3 regions of the Sphaerisporangium rubeum genome follow, and region 3 is predicted to be linked to each of the others. Evidence: riboswitches for the same ligand, from Rfam matches in the RefSeq annotation. Region 3 holds a riboswitch; each other region holds the start of a gene.
The links. Region 3 has a riboswitch for cyclic di-AMP ahead of BJ992_RS23315 (VldE C-terminal domain-containing protein). Riboswitches for the same ligand answer to the same signal wherever they lie in the genome.
Positions count from the first base shown of each region.

Region 1: linked by a shared signal. The riboswitch ahead of BJ992_RS13495 (glycoside hydrolase family 25 protein) and the one ahead of BJ992_RS23315 (VldE C-terminal domain-containing protein) in region 3 are both predicted to bind cyclic di-AMP.
Region 2: linked by a shared signal. The riboswitch ahead of BJ992_RS34085 (C40 family peptidase) and the one ahead of BJ992_RS23315 (VldE C-terminal domain-containing protein) in region 3 are both predicted to bind cyclic di-AMP.

Region 1 covers NZ_JACHIU010000001.1:3,132,871-3,143,277, forward strand. Annotated here, with positions in the region: gene BJ992_RS13455 (conjugal transfer protein TraI) at 1-626, opposite strand, end outside; gene BJ992_RS13460 (RRQRL motif-containing zinc-binding protein) at 623-1,024, opposite strand; gene BJ992_RS13465 (WhiB family transcriptional regulator) at 1,200-1,508, opposite strand; gene BJ992_RS13470 (GntR family transcriptional regulator) at 1,704-2,543, shown strand; gene BJ992_RS13475 (HAD family hydrolase) at 2,540-3,220, shown strand; gene BJ992_RS13480 (restriction endonuclease) at 3,382-4,116, shown strand; gene BJ992_RS13485 (ATP-binding protein) at 4,843-5,817, shown strand; gene BJ992_RS13490 (SHOCT domain-containing protein) at 6,174-6,440, opposite strand; gene BJ992_RS13495 (glycoside hydrolase family 25 protein) at 6,557-7,321, opposite strand; cyclic di-AMP (ydaO/yuaA leader) riboswitch at 7,334-7,478, opposite strand; gene BJ992_RS13500 (SDR family NAD(P)-dependent oxidoreductase) at 7,721-8,593, opposite strand; gene BJ992_RS13505 (phosphotransferase) at 8,590-9,618, opposite strand; gene BJ992_RS13510 (acyl-CoA dehydrogenase family protein) at 9,615-10,407, opposite strand, start outside.
Region 2 covers NZ_JACHIU010000001.1:7,347,013-7,357,419, forward strand. Annotated here, with positions in the region: gene BJ992_RS31225 (RDD family protein) at 1-325, opposite strand, end outside; gene BJ992_RS31230 (amino-acid N-acetyltransferase) at 452-997, opposite strand; cyclic di-AMP (ydaO/yuaA leader) riboswitch at 1,363-1,568, shown strand; gene BJ992_RS34085 (C40 family peptidase) at 1,574-2,674, shown strand; gene BJ992_RS31240 (helix-turn-helix domain-containing protein) at 2,726-2,917, opposite strand; gene BJ992_RS31245 (type III pantothenate kinase) at 3,433-4,215, opposite strand; gene BJ992_RS31250 (L-aspartate oxidase) at 4,215-6,773, opposite strand; gene panC (pantoate--beta-alanine ligase) at 6,899-7,795, opposite strand; gene BJ992_RS31260 (Rossmann-like and DUF2520 domain-containing protein) at 7,786-8,676, opposite strand; gene BJ992_RS31265 (SAM-dependent methyltransferase) at 8,774-9,781, shown strand; gene BJ992_RS34490 (cytochrome P450) at 9,778-10,407, opposite strand, start outside.
Region 3 covers NZ_JACHIU010000001.1:5,474,517-5,484,923, forward strand. Annotated here, with positions in the region: gene BJ992_RS23295 (dihydrolipoyl dehydrogenase family protein) at 16-1,407, shown strand; gene BJ992_RS23300 (TIGR03086 family metal-binding protein) at 1,512-2,063, shown strand; gene BJ992_RS34570 (50S ribosomal protein bL37) at 2,146-2,220, opposite strand; gene BJ992_RS23305 (DeoR/GlpR family DNA-binding transcription regulator) at 2,392-3,198, shown strand; gene galT (galactose-1-phosphate uridylyltransferase) at 3,195-4,265, shown strand; cyclic di-AMP (ydaO/yuaA leader) riboswitch at 4,338-4,478, shown strand; gene BJ992_RS23315 (VldE C-terminal domain-containing protein) at 4,508-5,443, shown strand; gene BJ992_RS23320 (M50 family metallopeptidase) at 5,491-6,795, opposite strand; gene BJ992_RS23325 (response regulator transcription factor) at 7,047-7,652, shown strand; gene BJ992_RS23330 (PP2C family protein-serine/threonine phosphatase) at 7,669-8,784, opposite strand; gene BJ992_RS23335 (GNAT family N-acetyltransferase) at 8,903-10,156, shown strand; gene BJ992_RS23340 (hypothetical protein) at 10,170-10,370, shown strand; gene BJ992_RS23345 (ribose-5-phosphate isomerase) at 10,382-10,407, opposite strand, start outside.

The sequences.
Region 1 (10,407 bases), 2.3 Mb from region 3:
TCGGCGACACCGGGCAGGTACGGCCAGGCGTTCATGCCGAGCGTCAGCCCCAGGAACAACCACTCGATGCGCACCAGCGTCCGATCGGTCAGCGCAGCGCCACGCGACCCCAGGTAGGCGCGGGCACCGACCACGACCAGCAGCGCCATGGACATGAACGGCTCAACCAGCCAGGCGAACAGCCACGCCGGCGAACCTGGCTCGGCACCATCGGCGGCGAACCGCTGCACACCGGCGGTGGACCACGCCAACGCCAGCGTCAGCGACACCATGGCGCACGTCACCAGCACGCGCCGCATACGAGCGGCCTGCCAGGCACGCATCGCCGGGTCCTGCCCCAGCACATGCAACCGCGCAGCCTCCTGAGCGGCCTTGCGACGCCGGCGAACCCGCTTGGTGTCCACCAGCAGCGGCGCGTCATCGCCCTGAAGATCGGCCAGCAGATGCGCCTCAGCCACCTCGGCACGCAACCGCCGAACCCGGCGCGTCGCACCATCATCCGCCGCGGCGGACGACGTGGCCGGCGTGGCCGACGGCGCGACGTCGGCGAGATGCCGCTCCAGCGCAGCCAACCCCTGCGAGATGTCTTCAGGCGTCGGCTCAGGCGTGGGACTGGTGACGCTCATGCGGCTACCTCCGTCCCAACCTGCTCAGGACCCAACGCACAGTCCAGGCACATGCCGTAGCGGCGCGGGATGACGTAACCGGCGTCGGTGCCACACTCGGTGCACCGGCGGCGCGCGGCGTTGGCCTTGCCCAGCGCTTCGAGCTGAGCGGGGGACGCGGTGCGCTTGGGCAACGCGAAACGCACGTCGTACAGGTAGGCGGCGCGAACACCGGGGGCACCGTGACGGCGCGACCGCCAAAGAATCTGCGCCTGAACACCCTGACCACCGGGACGAAGCCCCCGCGCGGTGAGCTGCCGCAGAGTGAGCAGATGCGCCGGCGCCATCTGCCAGGGATAGGTGGGAAGCCCGTACTTCTCACCGGCGGGGTCCCAGAAACGGGCACGGATACGGCTCATCAGCGCACCGACCCTCTCCGGAAACGGACACGGCACGAACGGCACCGGGCACGACAGGTAGCGCCATGGACGGGGCAGAGCTGGACGTGACGGCCGGCGGAACTACCGCAGCGAGCGCACCCAACGAAACTCGTGGACCGCTGACCGCAGTCAGGACAGCGGAAACGACGACGCATCACGCCACCCCCGCCAACAGGTCGAACTCGCGAAGCTCATCGGCCGTAAGACCAGCCCAGACACCCTCATCGGGACCGAAACTCCGCGCGTAGTCCAGACACAGCGCCAGAGCCGGACAGGCACGGCAGATCCTCTTGGCCGACACTTCCCGCGCCTGCCGCATCGCATCGGGCTCATCGTCGGCGTCCGGACCGGTGAAGGTTCGCGCGTCGGCCAGGTCACAGGCAGGTCCGGCGGCGAGTAAGGCGGCCAGCAGCGCCACCGATCTCTTTCCGCCGAACAGGACGTTCGGGGACCCGTAGGTCATGATGAGAACACCTCCATGAGGTGCCGGGATGCGGGCGGTTTGGCGATCGGACCGTGTCCCGGCTCTATCGTCTCCACCTGGCCATCTTGGCTAGGCAGGTTGTGCAAGCTCAATGCTGACTGGCTTGCCTAGTCATGTCAAGAGGCATGTCCAACTTGTCTAGGAAAGCTGTTCAAGCGGCAGTACGCTGGCCGCATGAAACTCGACCTGGACGACCCGCGTCCCCCGTACCTTCAAGTGGCCGCTCAGCTCAGGGCGGCCATCTTGACCAGGAAGTTCGTTCCTGGAGAGAAGCTTCCTTCCGGTCCCGAGTTGGCCAAGCGCTTCGGCGTAGCTCGCCAGACCATTCAGCAGGCCATCCGCGAGCTACGTGATGAAGGGCTGGTGGTCTCCAGGCAAGGCAGCGGCGTGTTCGTCCGCGAACGGATCGCGCGCCCGGTTGGGCTCCGACCCCACATTGAGCAGGCGTTCAAGAAACCAGACGTCACCATCGAATTCGCCGGCTTCTCCGGCGAAACGTTGCATGGCGCCATCCAGGAACCACTCGACAGCATCCGTGCCGGACGATTGGTGCCTGAAAGCATCACGGTCCGCGTACTCGTGCCGGATGCTGACCGCCCCTGGTCTCTTCCCTGCCGAGTCGACAACCTGGAAGACGAACCGCTGTTCCGTAAGCGCGCTGAGAGGATCACATCCCGCCACGCTCAGGCGATCGTGGACTCTGTGCACGAGCTTCGGGACCTCGGGTTGGTGGCATCCGCGTCTGCCGAAGTGCGGATGAGCGGGGAGCCACCGCGCTTCAAGCTCTACATCATCAACGGCGAGGAAGCGTTCTTCGGCTTCTACCCGGTGACAGAGCACACCGTGGCCCTTGGTGGTGGACCGCTGCCCATGTTCGACCTAATGGGCAAGGATGCTGAACTGTTCCATTTTGCAGTAAGCGACGGCGACGACTCCACATCTGGCCTTTTTGTCCAGCAGTCCCGCGCATGGTTCGACAGCGTATGGAGTACGGTAGGACGGCCGGTCTCGTGACCACGGCGGAAGCTATACAGACGGCGTTGGAACACGTGCAATATGTCCTGCTCGACTTCGATGGGCCAGTCTGCGACATCTACGCAGGCCTCTCTGCGCCAACCGTCGCGGGCCAGCTCTCCAAGATGCTCACTGCCGCCGGGGTAGACCTGCCCGATCACGTACTAACCCAGGATGACCCTCTTGAGGTATTCCGCTACAGCGCGGTACTGGGAACTGAGGTTAACCGTGCCTTGCAGGAAGCGCTGACGGACTTGGAAGTGAAGGCGACGGCCACAGCCGAGATCACACCCGGCGTAGAAGAGATGATCCGCCGGGCTGTGGAGGTCGGGAAGCCGATAGCTATCGTGAGTAACAACTCTGTTGCTAGCATTACAGCGTTTCTCTCCGCTCGGGGGCTTCTGTCTGCGGTCAGCTACATATCTGGGCGGACGGACCCGAACCCCGCGCTAATGAAGCCGAATCCGTATCTCGTGAGTCAGGCACTCGACAAGTTGACAGCCCCATCGGAGCAAACAATGCTCGTGGGGGACTCTCTTTCCGATATCGAGGCGGCCAAAGCTGCTGGAGTTATTTCAGTTGGGTACGCCAACAAGCCGGGTAAGGCCGATTCTTTCGCATCCGCCGGGGCCGAGGTGGTGGTGACTCGCCTAGATGACCTTGTGCCCGCGCTGTGATTGTCCCTCTCGTCCCCACTGTTACCGCACTGCGTCTAACCAGGGAAAACACCCCTCACTAGAGGGACATCCGGGGGACGACTGTCGTTAGCTGTCCCCCAACTGAGGCACAGCGTCGTCTCGGGTGGCCAGCGTCGGTTTCGTTGAGAGATGATGACCACATGCCAGCATGGGATGACTATCAGGAGAAGGTGGCATCCTTCTTCCGGAGCATTGGGTTAGAGGCTACTGTAAAGGTGACCTTGCAGGGTGTTAGAACATCCCACGAGATTGACGTAGTCGTGCGTTCCTCTCACGTCGGCTTTGATCTCATGTGGCTTGTCGAGTGTAAGTACTGGCAGCGGCGCGTATCTAAGTTGCATGTCCTTGGCCTTCGCGAGATCGTCTCTGACACTGGTGCCGATCGTGGCATAATTATGTCTGAATCCGGTTTTCAAAGTGGTGCCGCTGACGCCGCTCATCTAACTAATGTCCAGCTCACATCACTTGCTGACTTGTCTGTTTCCGCAAGTGGTGCGGTCGGTATGGCGCAACTAAGAATGATTAATGAGCGAATGGACTTCTGTCGAGACCGCTACTGGAGTCTGAAAAAGGCTGACCGCATCAAGTATAAATTGCGAACCGATGGGATGGTTAAAGGATATGAAGGGTGGATGATTATAGGCGCTGTGGATGCTGCGCTCAGCGCTGCATTTCGTGGCGCATTCCCTGTCACGTATAGTCAAGTGTATGGGGCGATCGCAAGCCTAGGTGGCGTAGTACGAAATTGGGTGCCGCAGGAATATGATCTTGTGGCAAACACGCCAGTAGAATTATGTGTGATTCTCGAACCTGAGGTTGCGGAATTGGAGAGACGTCTCGACGTCGCAGAAGCCGCTATGCGACTGAGTGAATGAGCCTGAACGGTGCAACCGCTTTACCACTCTCCAGCCAGATGACGTGTTTGAATTCCTGATGGCCGGTTCCTACGCATGGAAGATCTCCCATCACGACTTCCTGATGCACCCGAAGCCGACGTTCCACTACCTGCCTTGAGACTGTCGCGACGCTGTGACTGTCCCCCTTGTCCCTGCTGTCACCGCGCCGCATCCGACCAGCGTATGTACAGTCCCGCTTCAGGGACACTTGGGGGGACGCGCTGTCCTTGCTGCCCCCCTCAGCCAGATCCGTCGTTTCCTGGATCCATGCGGGGGACAGTGGCTACGATGCTATCGGCGGTGCTGGGCTGAACTCGACTCCCGCATTGATGATCGGTGTATCGCTGATCTGCATGCTTCTCCCCCATATCTCGTACACCCGTAAGCAGAACCAAAGCCGGGATAAAAGGGGCAAGGTGGTGCGGGATGAGTGTACTAAGAACCTTGAGTTCTCGATCGCAGGCCGGACGGCGGCGCCCCTGATGACGATGCTATACACATCCCTCCTGGGATGGTCATACGTCAATGGGGAGGCGGGTTGAGTCCAGCAACGCTCATGTAGCAGAGTCGCCCCCCCAAATGTTGCAGCCCTCTGAGGAGTCCTCGCGATTGGGCCTTCCAGTCGCCATATTGCCCTTTGCTTATTGTGGTAAATATCGAAGTCGAAATGACAGGTTGATGCGCGCTCAAGAAGTAGAGGCTAGGGTGCTCGCTCTGGTGGAGCGGATCCTCGGAGGCACCCCGGTTGAAGACTCACAAGTTGAATGCAAGGCTGACTGGCCAAAGGTTGAGAAGGCGCGGCAACTTGCGGGACATGCTAATAGTGCCCACGGTGAGCCCATTATGTGGATCATTGGGGTCGACGAAAAGAAGCAATGCCTCACTAAGCGTGATCCGTCCGTAGACGCCGCGACATGGTGGAATCAGTTTCAGGCGCGATTCGACGAGGGGATAGCGCCTGACCTTACAAATACTCAAGTCGTGCCAATCGATGAGGAAAATTCTGTTGTGGCACTCGTGTTCGAGACCGATAGGGCGCCATACGTAATCAAGGTCTCGAACATGGGGAGCGTAGAACGAGACGTGCCAGTTAGAAAAGGCACCGGAACGCGCTCGGCCAATCGTAGCGATTTGATAAAAATACTCATGCCCGCACAAAAACTACCGGACGTGAGTATGGTGGAGGCCGAGGGGAGTGCGCACCTAGTTCCAGCCCGTGATTCACAGCCGGAACATCTAAGACTGATATTCCGCAGTTCTGTATTCCTCTATCAGCCCGTTGGTGGGGTTGCTGTGCTACCTGCGCACCAGATGCGGGCGACTATCGAGTTTCGACAGAAAGATATTTCCGCTGCGCCAGTAAAGCTACCTGCGCGGCTACTCTACTTCGGTATGACTAGAGAGGAGCGCGCTAGTCAGCCACGCTTCGGCGTGCTTGGGTATCCAGATGCCGCTTTCGTGGTTGGGGCCGGCGGACTGACTTTGCATATACAAAAGGACGTAAACCCTAGGGAATTTGTGATGGTAATTCAGGATTGCCCAGAGGTGGTTCTTTCGTACGCACTATCGGTCTCTGGTGCGACTCGGCCACTAGCTGTATCAGTCAGCCTGATGAGAGCGAATCCACGGGCTTCCTCAAATAATATTGCTCGTTGGTTACTACGAGGCGACCAGTACTGAAATCTCGCTCCAAGCCGGGCTGTACTTGTAGCGGCCGGCCGCGCTCTGCGCGATGGCTGCAACACTTGGGGGGTAGCGGGTTCCTGAGTGACCAACTGCGTGACAACGGTAGCTGACGATCACGAACGGCGGCGTACCTTCGCGGACGACCATTGGCACGTCCCGAGAGGGTTGAACAAGAACCGGATGAGTGTTCGATTTGGTTCACACCGAAGAGGTCACTGGTTCGATCCCAGTATCGCCCACACAGCCCGAAGGCCGCTTCCGAATCGTGGAAGCGGCCTTCTGATCTTCTGGTGACACAGCGTGCCGGCGCATGATCGGCACGCGCGCCGGTACGGATGCTGGAGCGTACGTCACCCCCCGAGGGGGGAGTCGTGTCTCTCGCGTAGCGTGTCGAGTCTGGCGTGGTACTCCTCGGCGTCGATCTCGCCGCGGGCGAACCGCCGTGCCAGCACTTCCTCAGCGGACTGTTGCGAGGGAATCCGGTCGGTGCGTGTGGTCTTGCCGGCGTAGCGGATCGCCAGCACGATCGTCGCGGCCACCAGACCCCAGAAAACCACCATGCCCAGGGTCATGAGTGCGTATCCCCAGCCACCCATGCCGTCGTGGTCCCACCACATGATCGTCACCACCCGTTCTCATCGCCGGTGCTCACCATGGTGTGTGCACACCCGGTGCCGGCTGAAGGGGCTTCAGTCCCATGTTACTAGGGGAAGGGCTGCCGGCGGCTTCGGCTTCACCGCGCGGGGCGGCCCAGCGCGCGTAGCTCGTCCGGGGTCAGCGCGGAGACGTTCTCGTCGATCGGTGTTTCGGTGTACTGGTGGATGGTCCAGGTCTTCCAATCGGCGGGTGGGGTGACGGTGCCCCGGGGCTTGCTGTAGTGCGCGACCCAGAGGGGGTATTCGGCGAGACCCTTTCCGTAGGTGTCGGCGAAGTTCCAGCCGCTGTAGAACATCGGGGCGACGCCGGTCTTGGCCTTGACGTAGGAGAGCCAGGTCTTGGCCCAGGCGTTGACCTCGGCGACGGACCGTCCGTCGGTGGTCTCCAGGTCCAGGGTCAGCAGATCGCCGGGTGCGGCGGGCTGTGAGTTGACCACTGACAGGAAGTGGTCGGCCTCGGCGATGGGGTCGTTGGCCGGGTGACCGTAGTGGTAGGCGCCACGGACGATGCCCTTCTTCGCCAATGCCTGCCAGTGCCTGGCGAAGGCGGCGTCGCGGAAGGTCGTGCCTTCGGTGGCCTTGATGATGCCGAACTGGGCGGGGCTGGTCTCCCAGTCGTGCTGGGGCTGGTAGTTGGAGACGTCCTGACCGTAGGTGAGCGGTGCGGATCGCTCCTGGACGTGGGACTGCTCGTGGTTGAGCGGGGCGGCGAACGCCTGGCCGGGGAGACCCGTGAGGGCTGCGGTCGCGGCCAGGAACGCACCGGCGAACGCGTAGGAGAGGCGCTTTCCAGGGAGGGTCGGTCGGTTCCTCGACGTGGAGGAGGATCGGGGCGTGAGCATGTGAGAGATGACTCCTGGCTTCCATGCCGCCTACCGGGTCAGCTGACGGGTTCGGACGTGGAAGTGCCCTACGGACGCGACAGGGTCGGCGTCCGATTCACCCCGGAAAAGAATGGGTCCCCGGCTCCGCGAAGCGCGGACTCGGCGGCCACGCGTACGTCCCCCGCGAGGGAGCCCCGGGGCAGGACGCGGCATGGTCGGGTGGTCGGGTGGCGACACCGCTCGTACCAGAACGGCGAGAGTGTGCAGCCGTGGCGAAAGCTACGCAGATTTCTATAAAGAGCGCAAGTAGCGGCAAGACTCTTTGAGTGTCGTGCGGGGCCGGAACGGCTCAGCGGCCCTTGCCTGCAGGGATTTCCCGGCGGGTAGATCTTTCACCACTCCGGCCGTCCTGGAGTGTCAGGCGCGGTGCAGTTGTCGTCCGGGGCGGGTGACGAGGAGTTCGGGGACGACGGCGTTGGCGGAGAGGCGGGTGAGGGCCATCGCCAGTTCCGCGATGTCCGCGGTGGCGATCATCTCGGTGGGGTCGATGCGGTCGCGGATCCAGGCGGTCATGTCGGTGTCGACGTAGCCGGGGCAGATCGCGGTGGCGGTGATGCCGGCGGGGGAGAGTTCGGTGTTGATGGAGTGGCAGAAGGCGGTGAGTGCTGCCTTGGTGGCGCCGTAGGCGGCCAGGCCGGGTTCCGGGTAGGTGCCGGTGATGGAGGACAAGACGATGATCTTCGTGCCGGTGCCGGTGCCGGTGCCGGTGCCGGTGCCGGTGGTGCCGGTGGTGGTGGGACGGTCGGCGGCGGTCGTGCGCAGGGTGGGGAGCAGGGCCTGGACCAGTGCGTACGGTGCGCGGACGTTGACGGCGAACTGCTTGTCGAGGCGGGACAGGGGGGCGGTGCCGAGAGGTCCGGCCGTGCCGGTGCCTGCCGCGATCACCAGGACGTCGCAGCGGCCGTAGGCGGTCGTGTGCGCTTCGGCGACGCGCAGGACGTCCTGCTCGTGGGCCATGTCGGCGGGCTCGGGCCGTACCTGGCCGCCGTGGGTGCGGAGACGGTCCGCTGCGGCGGTGAGGCGGCCGGGGTCCCTGGCGCAGACGGTGAGGTCGTAGCCGGCCGCGGCCAGTCGCTCGGCTATGGCCAGGCCGATGCCGCGGGAGGCGCCGGTGACCAGGGCCGCCGGCCGGGTGGCGCCGGTGACGAGGGCCGCCGGCCGGGTGGGTGTGCGTGCGTGCTCAGGCGGGTGGTCGCTCACCGCGTGCGCGGTGTCGTCGGTGCCGGTCATGTCGTGGTCCTTCCCAGAGCGTGCAGGCCCGCTGCGGCCAGGCGTGGGACGGCGGCGCCTACTGTGCCGAAGCCTTCTCCTACGGTGAGGCCCTGGCGGTGTCTGGCGTGGATGCCTTCGGCGACCACAGCGATCTTGAAGTAGCCGAGCGCGAGGTAGAAGTCCAGGTGGGTGAGGTCGCGGCCGGTGACGCGGGAGTAGCGTCCGGCGAGTGCCTCGGGGGACGGCAGGTGCTCGGAGACGGAGGCGGCCGAGCCGCCGAGGACCGGCTCGAAGGCCGGGTCGCGGTAGACCAGGTGGAGGCCGAGGTCGGTCAGCGGGTCGCCGACGGTCGCCATCTCCCAGTCGACCAGTGCGCGTACCGTGCCGAGGTCGTCGTCGGCGAAGATGGCGTTGTCGATGCGGAAGTCGCCGTGGACGACGGCGGCGGCGCTCTCGCGCGGCACCGCCTCGGCCAGCCCGGCGTGCAGGTCCTCGATGTCGCGCAGCTCGCGGGTGGCGACCCGGTGCCACTGGCCGTACCACCGGTCGACCTGGCGGGCCAGGAATCCCTCGGGACGGCCGAAACCGGCCAGGCCCACCTCGGCGTGCGGAACGGCGTGGAGCGCGGCGAGCACGTCCACCAGCGCGTAGGCGCACCGGGCCTGCTCCAGCGGGTCGTACCGGTCCAGGTCCTCCCGGGTCCGGACGACCACCCCGGGAACGTACTCCATCACCGAGAACACGCATCCGAGGACAGAAAGGTCTTCGCACAGGGTGACGGCGCGCGCCACCGGGACGCCGTTGCCGTGCAGGGCCGCTACCACGCGGTACTCGCGGGCCATGTCGTGCGCGGAGGGGGTGAGGCCGCCGAGCGGGGGACGGCGCAGCACCCAGGCGCGCCGGCCGTCGGTCAGGCGGTAGGTGAGGTTGGACCGGCCGCCGTGCACCAGTTCGGCGGTGACCGGGCCGGTCGCCTCCTGGACATGGGTGTCGAAGAATCTCCGCACGGCCACCAGGTCGAGGCCCTCCGGCGCGTGGTTCACCTCGGGTCTCCGTGCGCCTGCTGGTCGCGGCGTATCTGCTGGTCCCCGTGCGCTTGCTGGTCCCCGTGCGCTTGCTGGTCGCCGCGTACCTGCTGGTCGCCATGCGTCTGTGCGTTGCCGTGCGCCTGTTCGGCCCCGCGTGCCTGTTCGTTCCCGCGTGCCTGTTCGTCGCCGCGTGCCTGGTCGTTGCCGTGGGACTGTTCGTTCCTGCGTATCGCGCGGCGTGCGATGGCCCAGCGGTGGGTCTCGGTGGGGCCGTCGTAGATGCGGAAGGGTCGTACCTCGCGCAGGAAGCGGTTGAGTGGCACGTCGCCGGAGACGCCGAGGGAGCCGCAGATCTGCAGTGCGCGGTCCACGACCCGCCACACCGCCTCGGCGGTGAACGCCTTGGCGATCGCGGTGGACTGCGCGCCGGACCGGCCCTGGTCGAGTTCCCAGCACGCCTGGAGGGTCAGGGCCCGCGCGGCGGCGATGTCGATCTCCGAGTCGGCGATCATGCCCTGCGCCATGCCGAGGTCGGCCAGTCGCGAGCCGAACAGCTCGCGGCTCGCGGCGCGGGTCAGCGCGATCTGCTGGGCCCGCCTGGCGATGCCGAGCCAGCGCATGCAGTGCGTCATCCGGGCCGGGCCGAGCCGCACCTGCGCGTATTCGTACCCTTTGTCCACCTCGCCGAGCACGGCCTCGTCCGGCACGACGCAGTCGTCGAACACGACCTCGCAGTGGCCGCCGTACAGGCTCTCGTCGAGGGTGGAGATGTGCCGGACGACCTTCGTCCCGGGGTTCGCGGCG
Region 2 (10,407 bases), 1.9 Mb from region 3:
GGCCGTAGCCCTGCTGGCTGTAGCCCTGCTGGCCGTAACCCTGCTGCTGGCCGTAGCTCTGCTGCTGGCCGTACTGCTGTCCCTGCTGACTCTGCTGGGGATATCCCTGCCCGTACGCTCCCGACCCGCTCTGCTGGCCGTACGGGTCCTGCTGGCCGTAGGACTGCTGCTGGGGGTAGCTGTTCTGCGACGTCTGCTGGGGGCGGTGGACGACTGTGACCTCCGGGTCCATAGGACGCTCGGCGGGCTGTCCATACTGCGGAGGTCCGGACGACGCGTGGTCGTCCGGTTCGTCACGTGGGTACGGCGGCTGTCCGGTGCTCACCGTTTCACCTCACTTCGGCTTCGCATGCGGCAAATGTCAGACACGCATGCTGTGGTGGAGCCCAACGTAGCGACAGCGGGATCAACAGTCACCTTTCCAGCGCGTCATCCCGCCGGTCAGGGAGAGTCAGGATGGGGGTGAGAGATGGAGGAGCATGCGGGTGTTGCCCAGAGTGTTCGGTTTCACGTGCTCCAGATCGAGGAACTCCGCGACACCCTCATCGTAGGAGTCCAGCAACTCCGCGTACACCTCAGGTGACACGGGTGTGCCCTGAATCTCCGTGAATCCGTGCCGTGCGAAGAACTCCACCTCGAAGGTGAGGCAGAAGACCCGGCGCAGCCCGAGCTCTCTCGCGGTGGCGAGCAGCGCGGCCACGATGCGGTGCCCGATGCCCCGCCCTCTGTGCCGCGTGTCCACCGCCACCGTGCGGATCTCGGCGAGGTCCTCCCAGAGCACGTGCAGGGCCCCGCAGCCGACCACCTCGCCGTCCCGCTCGGCGACCCAGAACTCCTGGACGTCTTCGTACAGCGTCACCGTCGCCTTGCGCAGCAGTCGCGGCCCGTCGCCGGAATAGGACGCGACCAGCCGGCCGATGGCCCGGACGTCCGTCGCGCGGGCACGCCGGACGGCCAGTTCGCTCCCAGGTGGCACGGACGCCATGACCTGCTCCATGACCGGTCAGCGTATCCGCAGGCACCCCGCATCGCCGACGGCACCAGCCGGTGTCCGAGATAACGGACGGACCCAAATTGGCCGGCGTCCCATTCTGGTCGCGTTGGGTAGCCGGGTGAGCGCGCGACGTCGAAACGTGGCAGTACGCCGCCTTAATGCCGTTACAAGACGTCGGGACCTGCGACTTCACACGCCAAGAGATCGTAAAGTGGACGTCTTCCCAGCGTAATGCGGGTTCCGGGGGTCCGGCGGCGTGATCGTTCCGTGATCGGCCGGTTGTGATTCCTCTACAGGTTTCGTAGTTCTGGTTGAGCAGGAACCCGCGCTGCACTAGTGTCACGGCTCGATCCCGGTCATCGCCCACGGTGGCCGGACCGCCTAATCCCGGCCACATGCGACCGCCGGGAACCGGGGAACCAAAAGGCACACGCCGGGCCCGTACCGGCGGTCGCCGACCCCCCGGGGTGAATCCGAGAGGGAGGCATCGCGATCCTCCGCGACCAGTCACTCGGTAGGGCCACTCCCGCCCGAACCCGTCAGCTAACCCGGTAGGCGTCCGAGGAGAGGAGCTCGTTGGTGCACGCTGGGCGCACGCCTGGGAAGAACACGGGCCGGCACGTCCGTCCCCGCGGCCACCGGCCGCGGTCCGGCACGGCTCCGTCGAAGGCGATGGCCGCCTTGGCGGCCGGAGCGGCCCGCACGCGGCTGTCCCGCCGCGTCGCCATGCTCACCGCCGTCCTGATGGCCCTGACGTTCGGCACGCCGCTGATGTCGGCGAGCGCCGAACCGAAGCCGAGCCTGAACGAGCTCAAGAAGCAGGTCGAACGCCTCTACGAGGACATCGAGGCGCTGACCGAGCAGTACAACGGCCAGAAGGAGCGCCTCAAGCAGGCACAGCGGTCGGCGAAGCTCGCCAAGCAGACGCTGGACAAGAGCCAGGCCGACCTGGAGGAGAAGCGCCAGAAGGCCGGCGTCTACGCTCAGGACGCCTACATGACCGGCGGCATCGGCTCCTCACTGGCCCTGGCGATGTCCGGCGACCCCGACGGCTACCTCAACCGCGCGGCCACGACCTACGCTCTGCAGCTCCAGCAGGGCGAGGAGGTCTCGCTGATCACCAAGGCGATGGACAGCGCGGAGCGCGCGCGGGAGAGCGCCAAGGCCCGCGAGGCGGAGGTCAAGAAGCTCGTCGGCGAGCTCGACGCCAAGCGCGACAAGATCCGCGGCCTGGTGGGCCGCACCGAGAGCAGCCTGTTCCGCCAGGCCCGCGCGCAGGTCGCCGGCTACGGCAGGGCCACCAGAGTGGCCATCCCGATCCCCGGGGACGGCAAGGCGGCCGAGGCCGTCAGGTGGGCCCTCACGCAGCAGCTCAAGCCGTACGTGTGGGGTGCCGAGGGGCCCAACTCCTTCGACTGCTCCGGCCTGGTGATGTGGGCCTACCAGAAGGTCGGCATCAGCCTTCCGCACTACACCGGCGACCAGTGGACCGCCGGCACCCACGTGTCCCGTGAGGACATGCGTCCGGGTGACCTGGTGTTCTTCTACAACGACCTGCACCACGTGGGCATCTACATCGGCGGCGGCATGATGGTGCACGCACCGCGCACCGGTGACGTGGTGCGCGTGGCGCCGATCGGCAACCGGCCGTTCGCGGGAGCCGTGCGCATCGCCGACTGACCGCGCCGCCTGACCCGTGCGTCCGCGGCCACCCGGCCGCGGACGCACGGGTCAGATCAGCCGGCGTCTGGCGGCCCAGGCCACCGCTTCGATCGCGGTGGCCACGCCGATGCGGTCGCAGATGCCGCGCAGGCGCCGGCGCACGGTGCGGCCGCTCACGTCGAGCCGCCTGCCGACCCGGTCGACGGTGACCCCTTTGGCCAGTTCGGCGAGCAGCAAAAGATCATCGTCGGTCAGTCCCACGTCTGATCCCGTCGGAATGTCATTTCCCCGGGAAACCAGATCCGGATACGCCATCGGGTGTCCTCTCCCCCACGACGAACTCGGCAACATACTTGAATGCTTCGGCCCGCCCGTCAGGAACGGTAAACGCCACGTTGAAAGGTCGTCAAGCACTGACCGCGATACCTGTTACGTTCGTCATTGACATACCACTCCATATGTGAACTACTCATGACATGTTTACGAGCCTGTAGCGAGGTGGACACCGGTGATCAAGGGAGGGCCACCGGAGGAGGCCACGCTCAGGTGTGACGGCATGCCTGGTGGAACGGCGGATCGCGGTCACACGGCCGGGTCGGCCATGCTCGTCCCACCGTCCTGCCGGGATATGATCAGGATCCGTGCGCGCTTATTAGCCGCGAAATATGGCCCACTTTCCACAGGCATTTCCGCATGCCCGCCGCCTCGGCGATCAGCGAGGGCCGGGGCAATTGCCCGGCCCGGCCCGAGGCGTGCGCGCTATTCGACCGCCGGCGTCAGCCCACGTTGCGGTTGTAGATGAGCCGCAACCCGATGAGCGTCAGCCACGGCTCGTGCACGTCGATCGACCGCGCCTCGTTCACCACCAGCGAGGCGAGCGTGCCGGTGGCGACCACCGTCACGTCGTCGGGGTCGGCGGCGAGCTCCGGGGCGATGCGTTCCACGATGCCGTCCACCTGGCCCGCGAAGCCGTAGATGATGCCGGCCTGCAGGGCCTCGACGGTGTTCTTGGCGATCACCGAGCGCGGACGGACCAGCTCGACCTTGTGCAATTGCGCGCCGGCCGCCGCGAGCGCGTCCACCGAGATCTCGATGCCAGGCGCGGTGACCGCACCGACGTACTCACCCTTGGCCGAGACCGCGTCGAACGACGTCGCCGTGCCGAAGTCGACGATCACGCACGGCCCGCCGTACAGGGTGACCGCGGCCAGCGCGTTGACGATGCGGTCGCTGCCGACCTCCTTGGGGTTGTCCATGCGCACCGGCACACCGGTGCGGACCCCGGGCTCCACGATGACGGCGGTCACGTCGCCGTAGTACCTGCGGCACATCTCCCGCATCTCGTTGAGCACCGACGGCACCGTGGAGCACAGCGCGATGCCGCTGATGTCGGCGTCCTTCAGCAGAGGGCTCTGGCCGAGCAGGCCCTGGAGTACCACCGCGATCTCGTCGGCGGTGCGCCGCGCGTCGGTCGCGAGGCGCCAGTGCTCGATGACCTCTTCCCCTTCGAAGAGGCCGAGCATCGTGTGGGTGTTGCCGACGTCGATCGTGAGCAGCATCAAGTCCCCTGGAGGTCCAAAGCTATGTCCAGTGCCGGGGCCGAGTGGGTGAGGGCCCCGACGGCGAGGTAGTCGACGCCGGTCGCGGCGACCTCGCGCGCCACGGCCAGGGTGAGGCCGCCGCTGGCCTCCAGGCGCGCGCGACCGCCGACCAGGCGCACGGCGCGCGCCAGATCGTCGACGGCGAAGTTGTCCAGCAGGATCTCCTCCGCCCCCTCGGCCAGCAACGGCTCGATCTGGTCGAGCCGGTCGACCTCCACCTCGATCGGCAGGCCGGGAAAGGCCCGCCGGACCGCGCGGAACGCCTCGGCGACCCCACCGGCCGCCACCACGTGATTGTCCTTGATCAAGGCCGCGTCCGAAAGCGACATCCGGTGATTGGCACCACCACCGCAGCGGACCGCGTACTTGGCGAGGGCCCGCAGGCCGGGGATCGTCTTGCGGCTGTCCCTGACCCTGGCCCCCGTGCCCTCGACGGCCCGCACCCAGCGTCCGGTCTCGGTGGCGATGCCGGACAGGTGGGTGAGCAGGTTCAGCACGGTGCGCTCGGCGGTCAGCAGGTCGCGGACCGGGCCGGTCACCGTCATCAGCACGTCGCCCGCGGCCACGCGTTCGCCGTCCTTGGCGCGGGCCTTGACGGTGAGCCGGCCGCCGGAGAGCCTGGCGAAGGCCGCCTCCGCGACCGGCAGGCCGGCCACGACACCGTCCCTGCGCGCGACCACCTCGCCGGTGGCGTTCTGGCCGGGGGGGATGGTGGCGACGGTGGTCACGTCGCCTTCCTGGCCGACGTCCTCGGCGATCGCGGCGTCCACGAGCGAGACGACGGCCGCCGGGTCCAGGCCGGCGTCGAGGAGCTCGGCCTCGACGTGACTCGGCAGAGCGGCGGTGCGGTCCTCGTCGTGGCGGCGGTAGGTCATGGTCAGCCCCTCCTCGGTCAGGCTCAGGTCCAGGTGTCCGAGCCACCAGGTGTCGTCGGGTCCGGGGAAGTCCTCGCGCCAGTGCGAGCCGCGGGTCTCCTCACGGGCCGCCGCGGCGGTGACGAGCGCCGTGGCCACGGTGAGCAGGTTGGTGGTCTCCCATGCCTCCGTGCACGGCTGTACGGCCACCGGCGTCCAGCGCGCGTCGAGCAGGGCCTGGCGTACGTCACGCAGGCTCCGGCCGCCGCGCAGCACCCCGGCACCCGCGCTCATGCGGGCCTGGAGCCGGGGACGGACCCGCGGGTCGGCGAGTCCTGTGGCGCGGCCGTCGTCCACCGGCTCGCCGGGCCGCGGCGGACCGGCCGCGAGGCTTGTGGCGATGCGCTCGGCGAAGACCAGGCCTTCGAGCAGCGAGTTGGACGCGAGCCGGTTCGCGCCGTGCACGCCGGTGCAGGCCACCTCGCCGCAGGCGTACAGCCCGGGGACGGCCGTGCGTCCGTCGAGGCCGGTGCGCACGCCGCCGCTGGCGTAGTGCGCGGCGGGGGCCACGGGAATGGGCTCGCGCACCGGGTCGATGCCGTGTTCCAGGCAGATGGCGTGGATGGTGGGGAAGCGGGTGCGCCACTTCTCCTCACCGAAGTGCCTGGCGTCAAGGTGGACGTGATCGGCGCCGGTCTCCAGCATGCGGCGCATGATCGCCTTGGCCACGACGTCGCGAGGTGCGAGGTCCGCGAGCTCGTGCACGCCGGTCATGAACCGCTCGCCGCCGGCGTCGATCAGCACGGCCCCCTCGCCGCGCACCGCCTCGGAGATCAGCGGCTGCTGGCCGGTGGAGTCCCCGCCGAGCCACAGCACCGTGGGGTGGAACTGCACGAACTCCAGGTCGCTGACGACGGCACCGGCGCGCAGTGCGAGGGCCACGCCGTCCCCGGTGGACACGAGCGGGTTGGTGGTGGCCGCGTACACCTGGCCCATGCCGCCGGTGGCGAGCACGACGGCCGACGCGCGCACGGCGCCGACGCCGTCACGCGCACCCTCACCCATCACGTGCAGGGTGACGCCGCACGCGGCGCCTGCGGCGTCCTTGAGCAGGTCGAGAACGAGCGCGTGCTCGATCACCTCGATGCCAGGAACCCCCGGCCCCGCGGGCTCGGCGGCCCGAACGGCGGCGACGAGCGCGCGCTGCACCTCGGCTCCCGTGGCGTCGCCACCCGCGTGCACGATGCGGTCGCGCCGGTGGCCACCCTCCCTGCCGAGCTGGAGCCCGCCGCCGGGCTCGCGGTCGAACCGCGCGCCGCTGTCGATGAGGCGGCGCAACGCGGCCGGTCCCTCGGTGACCAGCAGGCGTACGGCATCGGCGTCGCACAGCCCCGCACCCGCGGTCAGCGTGTCGCGGATGTGCTCGGCCGCCGAGTCGGCGGGGTCGAGCACGGCGGCGATGCCACCCTGGGCCCAGCGGGTGGATCCGGCCGACAACACGTCCTTGGTGACGACGAGGACACGGGCACGCGGCGCGAGCTGTGCGTACCGCAGGGCCACGGTGAGGCCGGCCACGCCGGAGCCGACGACGACGAGGTCGGCGTGGACGGTCCAGCCGGGTTCGGGGGCGGTGAGCCGCCGGGGGAGGGGCGGGTACGTCATGGGTCGCTCCTAATTTCGTCACTATGACGATAACCGATGGCGCGCATGTTCCCGTCCATGGGGGTGATTTTCGTGATTTCCGCAGGTCAGCGGCACCGAACAGGGTACGCGGCCCGTGGCACCGGTCAGATCAGCGTCAGCACCACGTTGTCGATCAGACGCGTCGTGCCGACCCTGGCGGCGACGGCGAGCACGACCTCGCCGCGGTGGTCATCGGAGACGGGGCTGAACGTCGCCGGATCGGCCAGCACGAGGTAGTCGAGCACCAGAGGCGGATCGGCGGCCACCGCGGCGTCCAGGACGGCCTGGGCCGCGCGCAGGATCTCCTCGGGGGTCTCGCGCTCCGCGCCGGCGCGGAGCGCGGCGGACAGGGCCAGAGCCGTCACGCGGTCGGCCGGGGACAGGTAGCGGTTGCGGCTGGAGAGCGCGAGACCGTCGGGCTCGCGGACCGTCTCGCCGCCGACGACGGTCACCGGGACGTCGAGGTCGGCCACCATGCGCCGGACGAGCGCGAGCTGCTGCGCGTCCTTGCGGCCGAACACCGCGACGTCGGGACGCACCAGGTTGAACAGCTTCAGCACGACGGTGAGCACACCGTCGAAGTGGCCGGGACGGAAGGACCCCTCCACGACCGTCCCCATGGCGCCGGCCGACACGCCGACCTGCCGGTCCGGCAGGTACATCTCGTCCGCGGCGGGTGCGAACACCAGGCTCACCCCCTCGGCCGCGCACACCGCGAGGTCGGCCTCCATCGTGCGCGGGTAGCGGGAGAAGTCCTCGGCCGGGCCGAACTGCAACGGGTTGACGAAGACGCTCACCGCGACGTGATCGGCGTGCTCACGGGCCAGCCGGATCAGCGACCGGTGGCCCTCGTGCAGCGCACCCATCGTCGGCACCAGCGCCAATGTCCCCGGCGCCACACCAGGCCTCGCCACCACGTCAGCACCGGCCGCGCCGGTCACCCCGAGCGCGGCACGGGCCGCGGCCAGCTCGGCTCGGTTCCCTGCGACGATCACGTCCACGGTTTGCCTCCCAGCGCGTCGAGGAGGCGCTCGGCGGCCTCCGGTCTGAGCAGCCCGGCCGCGAGGGCCCGGTCCGCGGTGAGCCTGGCGAGCGCCACGTAGGCGTCGGCGGCCTCCGGGGCGACGGCCATGAGCGCGTCCACGTGCTTGCGTACGGTGCCGGCGTCGCCGCGCACGACCGGGCCGGTGAGGCCGGCGATGCCGAGGCGCAGCGCGTTGTCCAGCGCGGCGCCGAGCAGGGGGCCGAGCACACGGCCCGGGTGCTCCACGCCGATGCCGCGCAGGATCTCCTGCGACTCGGCGATCAGCGTCACCATGTGGTTGGCCGCGTTCGCCAGCGCCGCGTGATAGGTCGCGCGGTCCTGCTCGGCGACCCACACCGGCTCGCCACCCATCTCGATGACCAGGGCCTCGGCGACCGGACGCAGCGGGTCAGGCGCGGTCACGCCGAAGGAGCAGCCGCTGATCCTGCGCAGATCGTCCTCCCGGCCGGTGAAGGTCATCACCGGGTGCAGCGCGAACGGCAGCGCACCCGCGGCGGTGGCGGGGTCGAGCACGCCGAGGCCGTACGCGCCGCTGGTGTGCACGAGCATCTTGCCCCGCAGGTCCACCCCGGCGGCGGCCAGACCGGCGACGAGGCCCGGCAGGACGTCGTCGGGGACGGTGAGGAGCACAAGGTCGGCGCGCGCGATCAGCTCGTCGGGACGTGACATGCCGACCCCGAGCCGCTCCTCCGCGCGGCGGCGGGAGGCGTCGGAGACCCCGGCGGCGGCCACGACCCGGTGGCCGGCCTGCGCGAGCGCCGTGCCGAGCGCGGAACCCACCCGTCCGGCGCCGAGCACACCGACGGCGAGGCGGCCGGGACGCTCGCTGGTCTCCATCACGTTCCGTCCACATCGCTCGACGACAGACCCAGTTGACCAGGGTACGGCGGCGCCTGCCGCGCGCCGCGATCGGGCATTGGTAACGTGCCGTGCCGTGTGGGTGACCTGGCGGGAGGCCATGGAGCGCGCGCTGTACGGCGAGCGTGGGTTCTATCTGAGGGAGCGGCCACGCGGTCACTTCCGCACGTCGGTGAGCGCGTCCGAGGTCTTCGCCGGCGCGGTGCTGCGGCTGCTCGGCGCCGTCGACGCCGCGCTCGGCCGGCCGGCCGCGCTGGACCTCGTGGACGTCGGCTCCGGGGACGGCGCGCTGGTGACGCGGGTGCTGCGGACGGCGGAGCCGTCGCTGGCGGCCCGCCTGCGGGTCACGGCCGTCGACCTCGCTCCGCCGCCGCCGGATGCGGACCCCGCGATCAAGTGGGCCGCCGAGGCGCCGGAGCACGTCACCGGCCTGGTGATCGCCAACGAGTGGCTGGACAACGTGCCGCTCGACGTCGCCGAGCAGGGACCGGACGGCCCGCGACTGGTGCTCGTCGACCCTCGCACCGGTGCGGAACGGCTCGGGGACCGGCCCCAGGAGCGGGACCTCGCATGGCTGGACCGGTGGTGGCCGCTGCCGACGGCCGGTCGGCGCGCGGAGATCGGCCGGCCGAGGGACGAGGCATGGGCCACGGTCGTCGGACGTCTCTCCCGAGGGCTGGCGGTGGCCGTGGATTACGCACACCCTGTGGACGACCGTCCGGAATTCGGCACCCTGACCGGATACCGGGCCGGGGCCGGGGTGGCCCCGGTACCCGACGGATCCTGCGACATCACCGCGCATGTCGCGCTGGACGCCTGCGCCGCCGCCGGGGAACGAGCAGGCGCGGTGTCCACCACCCTGACCACCCAGCGGCACGCGCTGCGCTCGCTCGGGATCACCGGGGCCCGGCCGTCCCTCGGCACGGTGGACGCCGACCCGGCCGCGTACCTGCGCGGACTCACCCGGGCCTCCCGTGAGGCGGAGCTGATCGACCCGGCAGGGCTCGGCGGCTTCGGCTGGCTCGCGCAGGCCACCTGCCGTTCACTGGCCGGGTGGCCCCCCGGAGCCACTCCGGCGTCCTAACCGGTGGACACCATCAGGGACTCAAGACCGCGGATCACGTAGTTCGGCTTCCAGACCGGCTCCTCGACCAGGCGCAACGCGGGGGCCGCCTCCAGCAGCGCGCGGAACGACTCGGCGAGCTCGACGCGGGCCAGTGGAGCGCCGAGACAGAAGTGGATGCCGGCGCCGAAGGAGATGTGCGGATTGTCGGCGCGGGCCACGTCGAAGCGGTCGGGGTCGGGGAAGACCTCGGGGTCGCGGTTCGCCGAGCCGAACAGCAGCGCCACTTCCGCGCCTTTCGGGATGTCCACGCCGCCGATGGTGACGTCCTCGAACACCCAGCGCTCGAACATCTGCAGCGGGGTGTCGAAGCGCATCAGCTCCTCCACGGCCGTGGTCAGCAGCGACGGGTCGGCCCGCAGGCGTGCGAGCTCGCCGGGGTGGCGGAACAGCGACCACCAGCCGTTGCCGGTGACGTTGACGGTCGCCTCGTGGCCGGCGTTGAGCAACAGCACGCAGGTGCCGACGAGCTCGTCCTCGGTGAGCGTGTCACCGCCGTCGGCGACCTGGGCCAGTGCGCTGATCAGGTCGTCCCCGGGGTGCGCGCGGCGCAGTGCGGCCAGTTCGCGCAGGTAGGCGGCGAACTC
Region 3 (10,407 bases):
GGGCAGGTGGCACTCATGGGCACGGAGAAAGAAGGCAAGAGGAAAGACGAGTTCGATGTCGTCGTGCTGGGGCTCGGGCCCGGTGGCGAGGATCTTGGTCAGCGGCTGGCGGAGGCGGGGCTGGCCGTGGCGGGGGTGGAGGCCGAGCTGGTCGGTGGGGAGTGCCCGTACTGGGCCTGTGTGCCGTCCAAGATGATGCTCCGCGCGGCGGAGGTGCTGGCCGAGTGCCGGCGTGTTCCCGGGCTGGCGGGGACGTCGCACGCGCAGCCGGACTGGGGGCCGGTGGCGCGCAGGATCAGGGAAGAGGCGACCGACGACTGGAACGACAAGGTCGCGGCGGAGCGTTTCGCGGGTACGGGTGCCACGCTGGTGCGTGGGAGGGGACGGATCACCGGGGACCGTGAGGTGACCGTGGAGCCCTCGGGGAGCGGCGGGGAGGCCCGGGTGCTGCGTGCGCGGCGCGGGGTCGTGGTCGCCACCGGCACCGTGCCGGCGATTCCGCCGGTCCCGGGGCTCGCGGAGACCCCGTACTGGACCAACCGTGAAGCCGTCAGTACCGACAGGGTGCCGGAGTCGCTGATCGTGCTCGGCGGCGGCGCCGTCGGGGTGGAGTTGGCGCAGGCGTTCGCGCGGTTCGGCGCCGAGGTCACGCTGGTGGAGTCCGCCGAGCGGCTGCTGCCGGGTGAGGAGCCCGAGGCGGGTGAGTTGCTGGCCAGGACGTTCGCCGCGGAAGGCATCACGGTGCGCACCGGGACGAAGGTGACGCGGGTCGACCACCACGGGTCGGCGTTCACCGCCATGACCGAGGACGGCAGTTACCGCGCGGAGCGGCTGCTGGTCGCCACCGGCCGCCGGGTCGATCTCGCGGCCGTCGGAGCGGGAGCGATGGGGCTCGACGAGTCCGCGAAGGCCATCGAGGTGGACGACCACATGCGGGCCGCGGACGGGCTGTGGGCCATCGGCGACGTCACGGGGGAGGGAGCGTTCACGCATGTGGCGATCTACCAGGCAGGCGTCGCGCTGGCGGACATCCTCGGCGAGGCGGGTCCGGTGTGGCGGCGTGACGCCGTGCCGCGGGTGACCTTCACCGACCCCGAGGTCGGCGGTGTGGGACTGACCGAGGCCAAGGCGCGCCAGGCGGGGGTCCCGGTGCGGGTGGTCACCGGTGACCTGTCGGGCCGGGGGTGGATCCACCAGGCGGAGGGCTTCGTCAAGCTGGTGGCCGAGGACGGCGCCGACCCGGTGCTGGTGGGGGCGAGCGCGGCGGGGCCGTACGCGGGTGAGGTGCTCGGCATGCTCACTCTGGCGGTGCACGCGCGGGTGCCGGTGCGGGAGCTGAAGTCAATGATCTACGCATATCCGACATTCCACCGGGCAGTGGGGGACGCGCTGAAGAAGATGGACTGACCTCGGCGGGGACGCGTCCGCGCTGACCGGGTCCGGCCAGTGCCGCTCGGTGTAGAGATCTTCCCGACGGGCTAACGTCGGAGGCGACGACGCGGGAGGGTCAGATGACGGTGGGCATCCGCGAGGCGTACCGGCGTGCGCTCGACGGCTGCGCGGCGCAGGTGCAGCGGGTCGGCCCGGGGCAGTGGCGCGACCCCACGCCGTGCTCGGGCTGGGACGTGCGCACCCTGGTCAACCACCTCGTGCAGGAGTGCCTGTTCGTCCCCGAGCTGTTGTCGGGCCGCTCGGTCGCGGAGGTCGGCGACCTTTTCGAGGGCGACCTGCTCGGCGACGACCCGGTGAAGGCGTTCGACGTGGCGGCCGCGGCCGCCGTGCGGGCCACCGCGCCACCGGACGTACTCGGCCGCGTGGTGCGATTATCGTTCGGCGACGTCCCGTGCGAGGAGTACCTGACCGAGTTGTTCGCGGACGCGCTGATCCACACATGGGACGTCGCGACCGCCGTCGGCCGGCCGGTGCGGCTCGATCCCGAGCTGGTGCGGTTGTGCACCGAGTGGTTCGCGGGTGCCGAGGCCGACGACACGCAGGCCCTCGGCGAGCACCCCGGCACCGACCCTCTGACACGCCTGCTGGCCGCCTGGGGCCGGCACGGCTGACCGATGCCGGCAAAAGCCGTCGGCGGGGTGGCGTGGCGGCGCCTGGAGGGCCGGTGCGCCAGGTGCTTGAGAACTCGGCGTCTCAGCTGTTGGGCCGCCGGCCGTGGTTGGCCCTCTTCTTCTTGCGGGCCCGGCCTTTGCGTGCTCGTCTGCCCATCTCGGATCACCTTTCCCTTGGGTCTCCTCCCCCACGATGCCCGCCGGCGCCGCGGTCCCACAAGTCTCGATCTTGAGAAAAGCGTCTCGATCCCACGGTTCCCCCATGTTCCAACAGCCAGAGTGTGCCAATGTGGGATGATTTGCTGGAATCTGTGGAAAAGGAGAACTGATGCTGGCCCAGCAGCGGCAGCAGGCGATCCTGCGGCGCGTGCGAAAGCACGGGGCGGCCCGGGTGGCCGAGCTGGTGCGTGATCTCGGGGTGTCGGACATGACGATCCGCCGCGATCTGGAGGTGCTCGCCGAGCAGGGGCTGGTCGAGAAGGTCCACGGCGGCGCGACGGCCGTCGGAGCCGGTTCGACCGAGGAGCCCGGCTTCGCCGCCAAGTCGATGCGCCAGCAGGCCGAGAAGGAAGCCATCGCGCGGCGCGCCGCCGAGCTCGCCGGGCCCGGTACGGCGGTCGCGCTGTCGGCCGGCACCACCACCTGGACCCTGGCACACCACCTGGCCGAGGTGCCGAAGCTGACGGTCATCACCAACTCCCCGCGCGTGGCCGACGTGTTCCACCACGGACGGCAGGACCAGACCGTCGTGCTGACCGGCGGTGTGCGCACCCCCTCCGACGCTCTGGTGGGGCCGGTGGCGGTGGCCGCCGTGCGGTCGCTGAACGTCGACACACTCATGCTCGGCGTGCACGGCATGAGCACCCGTGCCGGCTTCAGCACACCGAACATGCTGGAGGCCGAGACCGACCGTGAGCTCGTGGCGGCGGCGCAGCGTCTGGTCGTGCTGGCCGACCACACCAAGTGGGGCACGGTGGGCTTCAGCACCATCGCGCGACTGGAGGAGGCCGACGTGGTGGTCAGCGACACCGGCCTGCCGGATGACGCGCGTGAGGCCCTCGCCGAGCGCGTCGGCACGCTGATCCTGGCCGAGCCCGCGGCCGACGAGAACGACGACGAGGCGGTACGACCGTGAAACGGACCATCACCCATCTGGCGGACGGCCGCGAGCTGATCTACTTCGACCGCCGGGACGACGCCGACCGCGGCGCGCACGACTCCCGCGACCTGCCGCCACGTCCGCCGGCGTCGCAACTGCGGTACGACCCGCTGCTGGACGAGTGGGTGGCGGTCGCCGGTCACCGGCAGACCCGGACGTTCCTCCCTCCGGCCGACCAGTGCCCGCTGTGTCCCTCGACGCCGGGGAACGCCACCGAGATCCCCGCCGCCGGCTACGACGTCGCCGTGTTCGAGAACCGCTTCCCGTCGTTCAGCCTCGCGCCGGTGGAGCTTCCGCGGGTCGGCGGGCTCAGTGAGGTACGGCCGGGGGCCGGCCGCTGTGAGGTGGTGTGCTTCACCGACCGGCACGACTCGTCGTTCTCCGCGCTCTCCCCCGGCCAGGTGGACCTCGTGCTCCAGGCGTGGGCCGACCGCACGTCCGAGTTGTCCGCGCTGCCCGGCGTGGAGCAGGTCTTCTGTTTCGAGAACCGCGGCTCGGAGATCGGCATCACCCTGGCCCATCCGCACGGCCAGATCTACGCGTACCCGTACGTCACCCCGCGCACCCGGCAGATGCTCGGCTCGGCGGCGCGGTACCGCGAGCGCACCGGCGAGAACCTGTTCGCCGACGTGCTTGCGGCCGAGAGGGAGGCGGGGACGCGGGTGGTGGCGGCCGGGGAGCACTGGACGGCGTTCGTGCCGGCGGCGGCGCGCTGGCCGTTCGAGGTGCACGTCTACCTCAACCGGCAGGTTCCGGACCTGAGCGCGCTGGAGCCGGAGGAGCGTGCCGAGTTCGGGCCGCTGTACACGGGGGTCCTGCGGCGGCTCGACGGGCTGTTCGGGGTGCCGATGCCGTACGTCGCGGCCTGGCACCAGGCGCCGGTGCGGGAGGGCCGGGACCTCGCGTACCTGCATCTGGAGCTGTTCAGTGTGCGGCGGGCCAAGGACAAGCTGAAGTACCTGGCGGGCTCGGAGTCGGCGATGGGGGCGTTCGTCAACGACGTGTTGCCTGAGGAAGCGGCACGCATGCTCAGAGGCGAGTAGTTTCGCCCAATTTGTCCGATGAGTCGCCACAAGTGGCGGCAGAGTACTACCATCCCATCGAACCCGCCGGTCACGGCGGTAACGCCAAATCCCAGGCGCCTCGCCAGGGAACCGGGGACCCGTGCTTCTCTGGGGTGAATCCACCCATGTGGTGGTAGGGCGACTCCGGCCCGAACCCGTCAGCTAACCCGGTCGGCGCACGAGAGGAGAAGGCCCTGCCGCGCACTTTCGGCGGTTCCGTGGTGACGGCCGCGTGTGTCCTGCTCATGACCGGGCTCGTCCCCGGTCAGGCCGTGGCGGGGGCAACCGCTCCCAAACCCACGGAGAAGGAGCTCAAGGCGCAGCTCGCGTCGCTCAACAAGAAGGTCGACAAGCTGATCGCCGAGTACGGCGCCAAGCGTGCCGCCGTCGCCAAGGCCAAGGCGGCGGAGAAGGCGGCACGTGACCGGCTCAAGGCCGCCGAGGAGGCGTACGCCGTGGCCGCCGACGACGTCGGCGACATCGCGCAGCTGAGTTACCAGGCCGGCGGCATGGGCCTGATCCGGGAACTGGTGACCCCCGGTGGCTCGGCGATGGTCGAGCAGCTCCAGGCCGAGCAGAGCGCACGGCTCAGCGGGTTCGCCACGGCCCGCGACACGCGCAAGCGCGCCGCCGGGGACGCCGAACGGCTCACCGCCGCGCTGCGCGACGACATGACCGAGCTGAGCGGCAGGCGCAAGGACGCCGAGAAGCTGATCGGCGAGATCAAGGACAAGCTCGACCGGCTGGTCCCCACCGCTCCCGGCAAGCGCGCCAACGGGGCCTGGGCTCCGGAACTGCCGTCCGGCAGCGACAACATCACGCCACGGATGAGACTGTTGCGCGCCGAGGTGCGCGACCACTTCACCCTGCGTTTCCCGGTCGGCTGCTACCGGGCCGAGAACAGCGGTGAACACCCGCTCGGCCGGGCCTGCGACTTCATGATGAGCTCCGGCGGCGCCATGCCCTCGGCCGCGGACGCCGCCCTCGGCGACGAGCTCGCCGCCTGGGCCATCAAGAACGGCGGCAAACTCGGCGTCAAGTACGTCATCTACCGCCAGCGCATCTACAACCTGGGCTTCCCCGGCTGGCGCGCCATGTCCGACCGCGGCGGCGTCACGGCCAACCACTTCGACCACGTGCACATCTCGATGTACTGATCGTGGCACCGGCCGAGCCGGCCCGGGACCCGGGCCGGCGGCGTGGGTCAGCCCGACAGGCGGATGGGGTTGACGATGTCGGCGTAGATGAGCAGCGTGCTCGTGACGAGCAGGACGGCGACCACGGCGTACGTCAGAGGCAGGGCCTTGGCGATGTCGACGTACCCGGGGGTGGGGCGGCGGCGCACGCGTGCGTAGGCACGTTTGATGCCTTCCCACAGCGCGCCGGCGATCTGGCCGCCGTCCAGCGGGAGCAGCGGGACAAGGTTGAACAGGCCGATGGCGAGGTTCACCAGTGCGACGAGCTGGATCAGCGAGATGATCTTGGCGTCGAGCGGTGCGGCGGACGCGGCGATCTCACCGCCGATGCGGCCGGCGCCGACGATGCTGGCGGGGCTGTCGAGGTCGCGCTTGGCGCCGCTGAAGGCGGCGTCCCAGACGTTGCCGAGGCGCTCGGGGAACTTGGCCAGCGCGGCGGCGGTGCGCGCGGTGATGTCGCCCATGGTGCTGAAGACGTAACCGATGCCCTGCCGCTCGACGACCATCACCGAGCTCACACCGAGGAAGCCCGCGTTCTTCTCGATCTTGGTGGGGTCATCGGGGGAGGGAGCGTCGCGGCCGATGAGCGTGGGGGTGAGGGTGACCGGCCGGCCGTTGCGCTCGATCTGGAGGGTGATCGGTCCCGCGCCGTGCGCGCGGATCAGCCCGGTCGCCTGCTCCCAGGTGGTGATGCGGGTGCCGCCGACGGCGACGATCTTGTCGTTGACATGCAGGCCGGCCAGCGCCGCGGGTGACTTGGGGTGTGCGGAGGTGCACTGCTTGCCCTGCTGCTGCTCCTGGACCGTCATCACGCACTGGGACACCGTGGCCACGATCGGCTTGGCGACCTGGATGCCGAAGCCCATGAAGACGACGGCGAACAGCAGGAAGGCCAGCACGAAGTTCATGGCGGGGCCGCCGATGAAGATGATCAGGCGCTGCCACCACGGCTTGCGGTACAGCACGCGGTCCTCGTCACCGGGCCTGACGTCCTCGAGCGAGGCCTGGCGCGCGCTCTCGATCAGGCCCTGCCAGTAGCCGGTGGACAGGTTGCGCAGCTTGCCGTGGTCCTGGGGCCGCGGCGGAAGCGGCCCGATCATGCGGATGTAGCCGCCGAGCGGAATCCATTTCACGCCGTATTCGGTTTCCTTGCCCCGCCTGGACCACAGGGTGGGGCCGAATCCGACCATGTACTGGGTGACCTTCACGCCGAAGAACTTGGCGGGGACCAGGTGGCCGATCTCGTGCAGGGCAATCGACGCCATCAAGCCGAGGAAGAAGATGAGAAACCCGGCCACGACGAGCCAGCTCATAGGTGCGGCCTCCCACATGCGGAGAAGTGCGTTGGGTTCGGATTGCCCTGTGACGAGACTAACCGAACTCCGGCACGCCCCGGACCAGGCGGGTTAATCATCCTCACACTGACCGACCGCAGGAGTGACTTGCGCGAGATGCAGCGAATCGAGAGACTGCATTGACGGTACGCAATCATCTCGACACCGTGGGATATGACTCGGTTAAGTAACATTTGCCGGATTCTGCGCCAATGCCCCCTAGGAGAACCTTGATACGCATCCTGGTTGCCGAACATCTCCCCCTCGTCCGGCGGGGACTGGTGGCCTCGCTGGACGCGGAGAAGGATCTCGCGGTGATCGCCGATGTGGCCTGTGGCGAGTACGTCGTGCCGGCGGCGCTGGAGCTCGACCCTGACGTCGCCGTCATGGACGTGGACCTCCCCGACCTCGACGGCCTGACCGTGGCGACCCGGCTGCACGACAAGGCGCCGAGGTGCAGGGTGCTGCTGCTGTCCGCGCAGCCCAACCCGGGCCAGGTGCGCCGTGCCTTCGCCGCGCACGCCTTGGGTTTCCTGAGCATCGACGTGGCCCCTGAGCAGTTGTCCGACGGCATCAGGAAGGTCGCCTCCGGACGCAAGGCCGTCGACTCCGATCTCGCCATCGCCGCGCTGACGTCGGCGGACAACCCCCTGACGCCAAGAGAGATGGACGTGCTGCGGCTCGCGGCGCAAGGCTCGGCCTCCAAGGAGATCGCCGCCAAGCTGTACCTGTCCGTGGGAACGGTCCGCAACCATCTGTCGCGGGTGATGTACAAGACCGGTGCGCGCAACCGCCTGGACGCCGTGCGCATCGCGAGCGAGGCCGGCTGGCTGTAGGAAGGTGGCCTGCCGGTCAGGGACGCCAGATGAGGATGAGCGCGCAGTCGTCGTTGTGACCGGCGGACATGGAGTCGACCAGCGGCCGGGCCCCGCTCAGGAAGCCTGACGGCACCAGCCGCTCGGCCTCGCCGAGCAGCCGGTCGAGGCCGGAGTCGATGTCGCGTCCCGGCTGCTCGATCAGGCCGTCGGTGTACAGCATGAGCGCGTCGCCCTTGTGCAGCACGCCGTTGTCCGGCTCGCAGTGCAGGTCCGGCACGACGCCGAGCACCACTCCCTTGGCGGCGGAGACCTGCCAGGTGCCGGTGCCGGCGTCGAACTTCACCACAGGCGGATGCCCGGCCGAGGTGATCTGGTAGGCCCCGGTGGACAGGTCGAGCCGCAGGTGGACGGCGGTGACGAAACCCTCGCCCTCGGGCTGGCGGTGCAGGTAGGCGTTGCAGGCGGGGAGGAACGCGTCGACCGAGCCGAGCAGCCCGCCGAACGTCCCCGACAGCATGAGCGCTCTGGTGCCGGCGTCGACCCCTTTGCCCGACACGTCGACGAGCGCGATCTCCAGGATGTCGCCGTTGCGGGTGGACACCAGGAAGTCGCCGCCGAACGACGACCCGCCGGCCTGCTTGAGAACGACCTTGGAGCCCCAGTCCTTGCGAAGCGCGGGCAGGTCACCCTGCCGTTTGAGCCGGTCGCGCAGCTCCAGCAGCATGACGTCGCCGCGCAGGCCCTGCACGCCGAGCACGCCGCGGGTGCGTGCCATGAGGACGGCGAGCACCATGGTGAAGCCGAGCGTGACCAGCGTGCCCGGCGTGAGGTGGCGCGGGCCGAGCAGCACGGCGATGGTGCCGAGCGCGACGAACTCCGAGCACAGCAGCACCGCCAGGCTGCGCAGCCGCAGCTGCAGGCCGCCGACCAGCGTCACGAGGATGAACAGGCTGGGTGAGAACCACTCGCTGGAGACCCGCGCGGAGAGGAAGCCGAGCGTCAGCGTGAGCAGGCTCAAGGTGATCAAGAGATTGCGGTCACGTGCCAGTGGCCCCCTGCGGAGGAATCGCACGATCCGCACCAGAAAAGGGATGCGCACCAAGATCGCGCGGAGCCGCGGGGGGATCAGCGGCGCCGGACGGGAACTCATGATGGAGCCGACTCTATCTGGCCCGATGCCCTTTGGGCAGCCTACTTGACCAAGACCTTGATCATTAAACGGGTATATTAGGTGGCCGATCCGGTTTGCCCGGTCCTACCGTGACTCCGTGACGTCTCAGCCAAGTCCCCGGTTCAGCCCTGCCATACGCACCCTCGACAAGTCGGAGTGGCCCCTCTGGATGGCCGTGTTCCAGGAGGCCTTCAACCAGGAGTTCGCGCCGTCCCGCGACGCGCGCTTCAAGTCGGTGGTCGAGTTCGACCGCTCACTTGGCGCCTTCGACGGCGACGTGCTGGTCGGCACCACCGCCGGCCTGTCCTTCTCCATGACCGTCCCCGGGGGGCCGCGTCCGGTGTGCGGTGTGACCGCCGTCTCGGTGCTGCCGTCACACCGGCGCAGGGGGGTGTTGTCCTCGCTGATGCGCCGCCAGCTCGACGACCTGCACGAGCGCGGTGAGGCGCTCGCCGCGCTGTACGCCTCGGAGGCCGGCATCTACGGCCGCTTCGGCTACGGAAGGGCCGTGGACAATCTCTTCTTCCGCATCCCGCGCCGTGGCGCGCGGCTCGCCGCGCACGCGCCGTCCGACCCGGCGCTGCGGTTGCGGGTGGCGAGGCCCGCGGAGGTGCGCGACGACCTGGAGCGCGTGTTCGAGGCCGTGCGGCCCACGCGGCCCGGCCTGTACGCGCGGTCCGCCGAGCGCTGGAGCGCGCTGCTGGCCGACGACGAGACCGCCCGCCGCGGCGACGGGCCGCTGCGCTGCGTGGTCGCCGAGGACGACGCCGGGGTCAGGGGCTACGCGCTGTTCCGCGTCAAGGCGCAGTTCACCGACCACGACGTGCCGGACGGCGAGGTCCTGCTCATGGAGCTGTTCGCCGTGGACCCGGCCGCGTACACGACGGTGTGGGGCCACGTGCTCGACCGGGACCTGTGCTCCAGCGTGTTCGCGTACAACCGGCCCGCCGACGACCCGATCATCCACCTGCTCGCCGAGCCCCGGCACCTCAACGCGGGCTGGCTCGACGAGATGTGGATCCGGGTGGTGGACCTGGAGCGCGCGATGCCGATGCGCGCGTACTCGGCGGCGGCCGACGTGGTCATCGAGGTCGAGGACCCCGTGTGCCCGTGGAACCAGGGCCGGTGGCGGCTGTCGTGCGACCGCGAGGGTGCCACGTGGTCGCGGACCACCGACCCCGCCGACCTCACCCTGCCGGTCAGCGTGCTCGGCGCGGCGTACCTCGGCGGCCGTCCGCTCGGGACGTTCCACTCCGCCGGGATCGCCGAGGAGCACCGCAGAGGCGCGCTGCGTGAGCTGTCCGCCGCGATGCTGTGGGAGATCGCCCCCTGGGGCGGCCTCACCTTCTGAGTAGGATCCGGTCATGGCACTGCAAAGCTTGCAGATCACCACGATCACCGCGATGCGCGCACGGGACGTGTCACGTCCGGACGCCGAACACCAGGAGGCCGCCGACCGGCGGCCTCTGCGTGACGAGACGCCTCGCAAGGCAGAGACGCCGGCGCGCCGCTCCGAGGCCCAGCCGCCGCGGCGCAAGCCGGAGACCCGGCGGCGCGGCGGCTGAGGCGGCCGGCGTCAGTCGCCGGCGGGCAGCGGCGGCA